Methylococcus capsulatus: one gene and its partners. The protein of the gene in region 2 interacts with the protein of the main gene of each other region in a pairwise test. Links are inferred from orthologs where the notes say so. Each region holds a gene or a part of one and is shown on either strand. Other genes may lie near its edges. The genes, in order: glnL, glnK and glnD.

The links.
Region 1: the proteins of glnK (region 2) and glnL interact in binary tests that used the Escherichia coli proteins (3 or more experiments, as listed by UniProt). The link is inferred for Methylococcus capsulatus from one-to-one orthologs.
Region 3: the proteins of glnK (region 2) and glnD interact in binary tests that used the Escherichia coli proteins (3 or more experiments, as listed by UniProt). The link is inferred for Methylococcus capsulatus from one-to-one orthologs.

Annotation. Positions count from the first base shown.
Region 1 is NZ_CP104311.1:1,469,361-1,472,358, reverse strand. Bases 108-2,948 are described here. They hold glnL (nitrogen regulation protein NR(II)), read right to left. Parts: upstream 2,155-2,948; coding sequence 1,060-2,154; downstream 108-1,059. Other genes in these bases: N4J17_RS07215 (LAGLIDADG family homing endonuclease), read left to right, coding at 2,421-2,948; ntrC (nitrogen regulation protein NR(I)), read right to left, coding at 108-1,094. Outside these bases: more of ntrC, read right to left, coding at 1-107; more of N4J17_RS07215, read left to right, coding at 2,949-2,998.
Region 2 is NZ_CP104311.1:3,321,690-3,324,519, reverse strand. Bases 73-2,745 are described here. They hold glnK (P-II family nitrogen regulator), read right to left. Parts: upstream 1,742-2,745; coding sequence 1,403-1,741; downstream 73-1,402. Other genes in these bases: acs (acetate--CoA ligase), read right to left, coding at 1,796-2,745; N4J17_RS16050 (MarR family winged helix-turn-helix transcriptional regulator), read left to right, coding at 770-1,342; speE (polyamine aminopropyltransferase), read left to right, coding at 73-713. Outside these bases: more of speE, read left to right, coding at 1-72; more of acs, read right to left, coding at 2,746-2,830. UniProt on the Escherichia coli protein: P-II indirectly controls the transcription of the glutamine synthetase gene (glnA). P-II prevents NR-II-catalyzed conversion of NR-I to NR-I-phosphate, the transcriptional activator of GlnA. When P-II is uridylylated to P-II-UMP, these events are reversed.
Region 3 is NZ_CP104311.1:197,345-200,735, forward strand. What follows is about bases 150-3,383. They hold glnD ([protein-PII] uridylyltransferase), read left to right. Parts: upstream 150-549; coding sequence 550-3,183; downstream 3,184-3,383. Other genes in these bases: map (type I methionyl aminopeptidase), read left to right, coding at 150-572; N4J17_RS00860 (DUF6763 family protein), read left to right, coding at 3,225-3,383. Also shown: more of map, read left to right, coding at 1-149; more of N4J17_RS00860, read left to right, coding at 3,384-3,391.

The DNA of each region.
Region 1 (2,998 bases), 1.9 Mb from region 2 along the record:
TCCAACTGCCGGACATTGCCCGGCCAGTCCAGCCGGCACAGGTAGGTCTCGACTTCGGGCAACAGCGTCTTGGTCTCGACGTTGAGTTCCAGGCTGGCCTCCTTCAGGAAATGCCGGAGCAGCAGGGTGATGTCCTGGCGCCGCTCCCTGAGCGGGGGGATGTGGATGCGGATGACATTGAGCCGGTGGAACAAATCCTCTCGGAAGCGCCCCTCCGCCACCAGTTGCTCCAGGTTCTGGTGCGTCGCGGCGATGATCCGGACGTCCACCTTGACCGGGGCATGGGCGCCGACCGGAAAAAACTCGCCCTCGGCCAGCACGCGCAGCAGACGGGTCTGCAATTCCGCCGGCATGTCGCCGATCTCGTCCAGGAACAGCGTGCCGCCGTCGGCCTGCTCGAACCGCCCGGCCCGGCGGGCCTGCGCACCGGTAAAAGCGCCGCGTTCGTGGCCGAACAATTCGGACTCCAGCAGATCCCGCGGTATGGCGGCCATGTTGAGTGCGATGAACGGCTTGTCCGCGCGCGGACTGTGGCGATGCAGGGCACGGGCGACCAGCTCTTTGCCGGTCCCCGACTCACCGTTGATCAGCACCGTGATGTTCGAACGCGCAAGCCGGGCGATGGCGCGGAACACCTCCTGCATCGCCGGCGCCTCGCCGATGATCTCCGGAGTCTTCTCCGGCAGGCCCCCCTTGTCGTCCGCCTCCGCGGTCGCCGTCCGCTGACTGTGGCTGCAGGCCCGTGCGACCAGATCCACTGCCTCGTCCACGTCGAACGGTTTCGGCAGGTACTCGAATGCACCGCCGCTGAAGGCGGACACCGCGCTCTCCAGATCGGAATGCGCGGTCATGATCACGACCGGCAGATCGGGAAATCTGGTCTGCAACTGCTTCAGCAGCTCGATGCCATCCAGCCCCGGCATGCGGATATCGGTCAGCACCGCATCCGGCCGGTCCCGGTTCAGCGCTTCCATCATGCTGTTGGCGGTCGAGAAGGCGCGGGTCTGGATAGACGCCTTCTGCAGCGCTTTTTCCAAGACCCAGCGGATCGACCGGTCGTCATCGACTACCCAAACCTGGAACGTTCGCTTCATGGTCCTCCTCCAAAGGCAGAAATATGGAAAAAACGGTGTTGCCGGGCACACTGCTGCACTCGATCAGGCCGCCGTGCTGGTTGATCAGGCCCTGCGCGATCGATAGCCCCAGGCCGGTGCCCTCGGCCCGCCCGGTGACCATCGGGTAGAAAATATGGTTCAAGAGTTCCGGCTTGATGCCGGGACCGTCGTCGATGATGTCGATTTTCACCGCCATGCGATGGCGCCGCTCACCGATCGTCACCTGCCGGTCGATACGGCTGCGGATGATGATCCGGCCGTGCATGCCCAACGCCTGGGCGGCATTGCGCACGATGTTGAGAATGGCCTGGATCAGCTGATCGGCGTCCCCGAAGATTTCCGGGATGCTCGGATCGTAGTCACGCACGATCCGGACACCGGCGGGTACCTCCACCTGCACCAGCTGGGTTACCCGGTCCAGCACCCGGTGGATGTTGAGCCAGGCTTTCTGGGGCAGTTTGTTCGGCCCGAGCATCCGGTCCAGCAGGGACTGCAGGCGATCGGACTCCTCGATGATGATCTGGGTATATTCACGCAACTCGTCGTGCAGCTCCCGCTCCAGGAGCTGCGCCGCGCCGCGCAGCCCCCCGAGCGGATTCTTGATCTCATGTGCCAGCCCCTTGAGCAGCGACTTGGCCGCATTCTGCTGCGCCAGCAACTGCTCCTCCATGGAAATCCGCAAGTGCCTGTCCACCTGCTGAACCTGAACCAGCACCCCGCTGGCCTCGTCCTCGGTGATCGGCGAGATGTGCAGGTTCACCGTAATCACATGCAGAGGATGGACGAGGGTGACGTTGCGCTTGGTCAGGGAAATACCGGTGTCCAAGGCATGCCTCATATCCGGCTCCACCGGCTGTTCGCTGCACGGCAGCACCAGACGTGCGCGGACGCCCAGGACCTGACGGGCGCTGACGGCCAGCAGCATCTCGCCGGGCATGTTGATGTAAGTCAAGGTCAGCGTATTGTCGAACAACAGTACGCCATCTCCGAGGTTGTCGAGGATGCGCCGGAAGAAAGAAGGTGTGTCCGATGCCGTCATGTCAGGACCCGCAGCAAGTAATGCGCCATGCCTAAGCGTTCGCCGGGGCCGGCTTTTTCGCGAATTTCCGCGTCCGGCATAAGGTTGAGCCTCAGAACGTGCACGCAATGCGTAACCAAATGCACCGATATGGTGCACCATTCTTTCGGACTTGTCGCGCTCCACTGATGATTCGTTCTGTTTCCTGATCGCGGCCTGCCCGCATTGCCGCGCCGGAGCGGCCCGCTTACCATGCCAGCATATCCGCCGCCATCCGGAGTTTTTTCGTGGATCCGCAACCCATTTCCCTGGAAGTCTTGCGAGAGAAATACGCCAAACATGGCGAATGCTGCGCCGAAGAGATTTTTGCGCGGGTGGCACATGCCCTCGCCGCCCCGGAAAGAGTGCCAGACGAATGGCGCCCCAGGTTCCTGTCCGCGCTCCGCTCGGGCTTCATCCCCGCCGGCCGGATCATGTCCGCCGCCGGTACCGGCATGCAGGCCACCCTCATCAACTGCTTCGTCCAGCCGGTAGGCGACTCGGTGTCGGAACCAGTCGACGGCAAACCGGGCATCTACACCGCCCTGGCGGAAGCCGCCGAAACCATGCGGCGCGGCGGCGGCGTAGGCTACGACTTCTCGGCCATCCGGCCCAAAGGAGCGCGTGTCCACACCACCGAATCGCGGGCCTCCGGGCCGGTGTCCTACATGCGTGTTTTCGACCGCTCCTGCGAAACGGTGGAATCCGCCGGCTCCCGCCGCGGCGCGCAGATGGGAATACTGCGCTGCGAGCACCCGGACATCTTCGAGTTCGTCCGGGCCAAGGACCGGCCGGGTGAGCTGACCAACTTCAACCTCTCGGTCGC
Region 2 (2,830 bases):
TGGTGATCGACGGCTGCACCATGGTGAGCGACCGCGACAACTTCCTCTATCACGAGATGATGACGCATCCCGTACTGTATACCCACCCCGCGCCAAAAACGGTATGGATCATCGGTGGCGGAGATTGCGGCAGCCTGCGGGAGGTGTTAAAGCACCCGGAAGTCGAGAAGGCGATCCAGATCGAGATCGATGAGCGGGTGACGCGGCTGGCAGAACAGTATTTTCCCCAGCTGTGCGAATCCAATGGCGACCCTCGCGCGGAGCTGTTGTTCATCGACGGCATCCAGTGGGTCAAAGATGCGCCGGATGCATGCGTCGATGTCATCATCGTCGATAGCACCGATCCTGTCGGTCCCGCAGAAGGATTGTTCAACGAGGCGTTCTTTCGCGAATGCCACCGCTGTCTGCGCACCGACGGTATCCTGGTGCAGCAGAGCGAATCGCCCCTGTTCCACCTGTCCCTCATTACCTCGATGCACCGGATCATGCGGCAGGCGGGTTTTGCCCAGACACGCACGCTGTTCTTCCCGCAGTTCATCTATCCCTCGGGCTGGTGGAGCGCCACCATGGGGGGGAAGGGGGAGCTGAACCGGTTCCGCGCGGATGCGGCGGTGGCGAAGCCGTTCCCAACCCGGTATTACAACGCGGACATCCACCAGGCCGCGTTCGCCGTTCCGGAATTCTTTGGCGAGGCCCTGCGGAAGCGGGTCTGAATGCATGACAGCCAGCCATTTGTCAAGATGCGATCGGTCCGATACTATTTCTCACCATGGAAGCTGACCGCATATACGACTATCTGGAGCGGATTTCGAACCTGATCCGCATGGACGTGCGCCGGTCCGAAAGCTTCAAAGGACTGCAGCCGGTGCAGATCGAAGCCCTCCATTATCTGGCCAGTTGCAACCGCTACAGCAACACGCCGCTGGCTGTCGCCGAATATCTCGGCCTGACCAAAGGGACGGTCTCGCAAACCCTGGCTGTCCTGGAAAACAACGGCCTGATCGTCAAGGAAAGCGATGTCCGCGACCGGCGCGTAGTGCACATGCTGTTGACGGAGGCCGGCAAGCGGCTGGTGGAGGAGTCGATTCCGCCCCGCGTGCTGCGCACGGCGCTGCGCGCCATCCCGCAGGACCAGCGGCCAATGCTGGAATCTGCCCTCGCCAGCGTGCTCCAGGCGATGCAGGTCGCCAATCGGCTCAAGACTTTCGGAGCCTGCAAGAGCTGCCGTCATCACATTGTCCTGGAAGACGCCAGCCGCCGATGCGGGCTGACCGGTGAACAACTGTTCGCAGAGGATGCCGAGATGATCTGCCGCGAGCATCAACTCCCCGCCGGGGATTGAGGAAGGGCGGACAGCCGCAGGGGCTGTCCGTGGTGCCTTGTTTCCGCTGGGCTGCGCCGGTTACAGTGCCTGGTCGCCCGTCTCCCCGGTGCGGATACGGATCGCCTGGTCGATGGAGGTGATGAAGATTTTGCCGTCGCCGATCTTCCCCGTGTTGGCGGCTTTGACGATGGCATCGACCGCGGTGTCGACCAGATTGTCGGCCACCGCGATCTCCAGCTTCACCTTCGGCAGGAAATCCACGACGTATTCGGCCCCGCGGTAAAGTTCGGTGTGGCCCTTTTGCTGCCCAAACCCCTTGACTTCGGTGACCGTCAGCCCGCTCACGCCGATATCGGAAAGCGCCTCGCGCACGTCGTCGAGCTTGAAGGGTTTGATGATTGCAGTGATGAGTTTCATGATCGTCTCCGCGGATCGTTGTTCTTTCTGATGGGCGAATCGTAGCAGCAGCCGCTAAGCCGGTTTGCCCCGGATGATGTCTTCAACGACCGCCGGGTCGGCCAGCGTCGACGTGTCTCCGAGCTGATCCAAGTCGTTGGCGGCGATTTTTCGCAGAATTCGCCGCATGATTTTACCCGATCTCGTCTTCGGCAGGGCCGGCGTCCACTGGATGATGTCGGGGGTCGCAATCGCCCCGATTTCCTCCCGGACCCGTTCGATCAGTTCACGCTTGAGGTCTTCGCTCGGTGTCGCATCGGCAACCAGTGTGACAAAGGCGTAGATGCCCTGGCCCTTGATGTTGTGCGGGTAACCGACCACTGCGGCTTCCGCCACACTGTCGTGCAGCGTCAACGCACTCTCGATCTCGGCAGTTCCCAGCCGGTGCCCCGAGACATTGATGACATCGTCCACTCGGCCCGTTATCCAGTAATAACCGTCGGCATCCCGGCGCGCGCCATCGCCGGTGAAATATTTCCCCGGATAGAGAGCGAAGTAGGTTTCACGGAAACGGTCGTGATTACGGAAAACGGTGCGCGCCTGGCCTGGCCAGGACGCGGCGATGGCCAGGACGCCCTCCGCCGGGCCCGTCAGCTCGTTGCCCTGGGCGTCCAGGATGACGGGTACGACACCGAAGAAAGGGCGGGTGGCGGAGCCGGGTTTGAGTGGCGTGGCGCCGGGAAGCGGCGTAATCATGATGCCGCCGGTTTCGGTCTGCCACCAGGTATCGAGCACGGGGCAGCGTTTTTCGCCGACTTCCTGGTAGTACCACTCCCAGGCTTCCGGATTGATGGGTTCGCCGACCGAGCCCAGTATTCGCAGGCTGTGGCGGTCGGCCTGCTTCACCCAGTCCGTGCCCAGTCCCATGAGGGCCCGGATGACGGTCGGCGCCGTGTAGAAGATGCTGACCTGGTATTTGTCGATGATCTGCCACAGCCGTGCCGGTGTGGGGTAGGTCGGCACGCCTTCGAACATCAAGGTGGTCGCACCGTTGCACAGGGGGCCATAGACCACGTAGCTGTGGCCGGTGATCCAGCCGATGTCCGCGGT
Region 3 (3,391 bases), 3.1 Mb from region 2 along the record:
CGGTCAACCACGTCGTTTGCCACGGCATTCCAGGCCCCAAGAAGCTCAAGAACGGCGACATCGTGAACATCGATATCACGGTCATCAAGGACGGCTTCCACGGCGACACCAGCAAGATGTTCCTGGTCGGCCAGGTCAAACCCTATGCCCGGCAACTGGTCGACGTCACCCGCGAGGCCATGTATCTGGGTATACGTGAAGTGCGGCCCGGCGCCGCGTTGAACCGGATCGGCGCCGTCATCGAACGGCATGCCAGCAAATACAATTACTCCGTGGTGCGGGAATTCTGCGGCCACGGCATCGGCCGCGAATTCCACGAGGAACCGCAAGTGCTCCACTATTTCGAACCGAAGCTGGACATCCGGCTCGAAGCCGGAATGATCTTTACCATCGAGCCGATGATCAACCAGGGCAAGCGTCACGTCCAGATGCTCTCCGATGGCTGGACCGCCGTCACCAAGGATCACAAGCTCTCCGCGCAATGGGAGCACACTGTGCTGGTGACACCGACGGGTTACGAGGTACTGACACTGCGGCAAGAGGAAGATTTTGGGCGGACCGAACTCGGATAGCACGCGCGGCCTGCATGCCTCCGATCGGATCGCGGCCTGTAAGGCGCAGATCCAGCACAACACCGCGGAGCTGGCTGAGCGGTTCTGGTCCGGCGCTCCCGTCACCGATCTGATCCGAGAGCGCACAGCTTTCATCGACCACCTGCTCACCGAAGCTTGGGACCATCGCCTTGGGGGGGACGCCACAGACGTCGCACTGGTGGCCGTCGGTGGCTACGGACGCGGTGAACAGCTGCTGCATTCGGACATCGACCTGCTCGTACTCCTCGACGAGGCCGTGCCGCCGTCGCGCCAGCAGGAGCTGTCGGATTTCTTGCGCTTTCTTTGGGACGTCGGCCTGAAACTGGGCCAGAGCGTGCGATCGCCCGCCCAATGCGCGGAAGAAGCGCGCGCCGACCAGACGGTCATCACCAACCTGCTGGAGGGCCGACTGCTGGCCGGCTCGGCGGCGCTGTGGGAGGCGGTGAAGAGCGAAATTGCCCCCGAACGCATGTGGTCTTCGGCCGCGTTCTTCGAGGCGAAGATGGCCGAGCAAAGGATTCGCTACGCCAAGTACCACAACACGGCCTATAACCTCGAACCCAATGTCAAGGAAGGCCCGGGCGGCCTGCGCGACATCCAGCTCATCGGCTGGATCCTCCGCCGCCACAGCGATGCACGTGGGCTGCAGGACCTAGTCGCATACGGCTGGCTGACCGACACCGAATACCGTGAACTGAAAGAGGCCCAGGAGTTTCTCTGGCGTATCCGCTTCGCCCTGCATGCACTCACCGGCCGCTGCGAAGACCGGCTGCTGTTCGATTACCAGCGCGAACTCGCAGAGCTCTTCGGTTACCGGGGCGAAACCAGCAATGAGGTCGTCGAAGGCTTCATGCAGGATTATTTCCGCACCGTCACCGGGGTGGAGCGCCTGAACGAATTGCTGCTGCAGCTGTTCAACGAAGCCGTTCTGCACCGCGAGGAAGCGTTCTCGCCCACACCCGTCAACGACCATTTCCAGGCGGTCAACGATTATCTCGAAGCCGTGCGTCCCGCGGTCTTCCGCGACCACCCCCTAGCCCTGCTGGAAGTGTTCCTGGTCCTGCAGAAAAACAGCACGCTGGAAGGCATCCGCGCCGCCACCATCCGCCTCATCCGCCAGCACACCCATCTGATCGACGACACCTTCCGCAACGACCCCGAAGCCTGTCGGCTGTTCATGGCCATTCTGCGCCAGCCCGGCGGCATCACTCACCAGCTGCGGCGGATGAACCGCTATGGCGTGCTCGCCGCCTACCTGCCCGAATTCGGCCGGGTCGTCGGCCGCATGCAGTACGACCTGTTCCATGTCTACACGGTGGACGAGCATACGCTGTTCGTGGTCCGCAATCTGCGGCGCTTCGCCTTGGAAGAGTTCCAGCACGAGAATCCGCTGTGCTACGAACTGTTCCCGCTCATCGAAAAACCGGAGCTGCTCTACATCGCCGCGCTGATGCACGACATCGGCAAAGGCTCGGGCGGCGACCATTCGGAAGTGGGTGAAAAGATCGCAGAGGCATTCTGCCGGCGCCACCACATCGGGCGACGTGAAACCGAGTTGGTGAAATGGCTGGTACGGCATCATCTGGTGATGTCGATGACGGCTCAGCGCAAAGACCTGAGCGACCCGGAGGTCATCCACGAATTCGCCCGGATCGTGCGCAATCAAAATACGCTGAACCATCTCTATCTGCTCACCGTCGCCGACATACGCGCCACCAATCCTTCCTTGTGGAACTCCTGGAAGGGCGCGCTGCTGCAGGAACTCTATACCAGCACCAGCTGGACTCTGCGACGCGGACTGGACACCCCGCCGGACTATGCCGAACAGATCTCGGCGGCCAAGGACGAAGCGCGGACACTCCTGCAACGCTTCGGCCTGGCCGAAGACGCCATCACCGCAGTGTGGGAGAACATCGGCGACGACTATTTCCTTCGCTTCCTGCCCGAGGAAATCGCTTGGCACACCACCGCCATTGCCGCCTGCCGGCCGGAACACCTGCCGCTGGTGCTGCTGCGCCCAGAAAGTCTGCGCGGCAGTGCCGAGGTGTTCATTTACGACCGCAACCGCGACTTCCTGTTCGCCCAGACCACCGCTGTACTCGACCAGCTCGGCCTCACCGTACTGGACGCTAAGATAATCGCCTCGCGCCAGGGATTCGCGCTGCTCAGTTTCAATGTGCTGGAACAGTCCGGCACTGCGCCGGAGGGACTGTTCCGCCTGGTTCAGATCTGCGACCGGCTGAAGGCGGTGCTAAGCGGCGGCGGCACGCCGCCACCCGCGGTCAGCCGTCTGCCCGCCCGCCAGATCCGGCACTTCACCGTGCCGACCAAAGTGTTCTTCCACGACGATCCGCAGAACCGCTTCAGCGTGCTTGAGCTGATCGCCACGGACCGCCCCGGTCTGCTGTCCAAAGTCGGACAGGCATTCATGCAGACGGGGATACGGGTGCACAATGCTAAAATTTCCACCATCGGCAGCCGCGCCGAAGACATTTTCTTCATCACCGACCGGGAAGACCGGCCGCTGACCGGAGAAACGGACCGGCAGGCTCTGCGGCAGACATTGATAGAATTCGTGGGCGATCACTGACCGCGGCGACTCACTGCCGACATAACAACCAGGAGAATCCCATGGCAATCGCAACACCGTTGGTAGACAACTGGTACGAAGAACAGGACACCGGCCGGCAATTCCGGGTCGTGGCCGTGGACGATGCGAGCGACACCATTGAGATCCAATATCTCGAGGGAGAGCTGAGCGAGCTGGACCGGGCGTCCTGGGAGCAGGGGGCGATCGC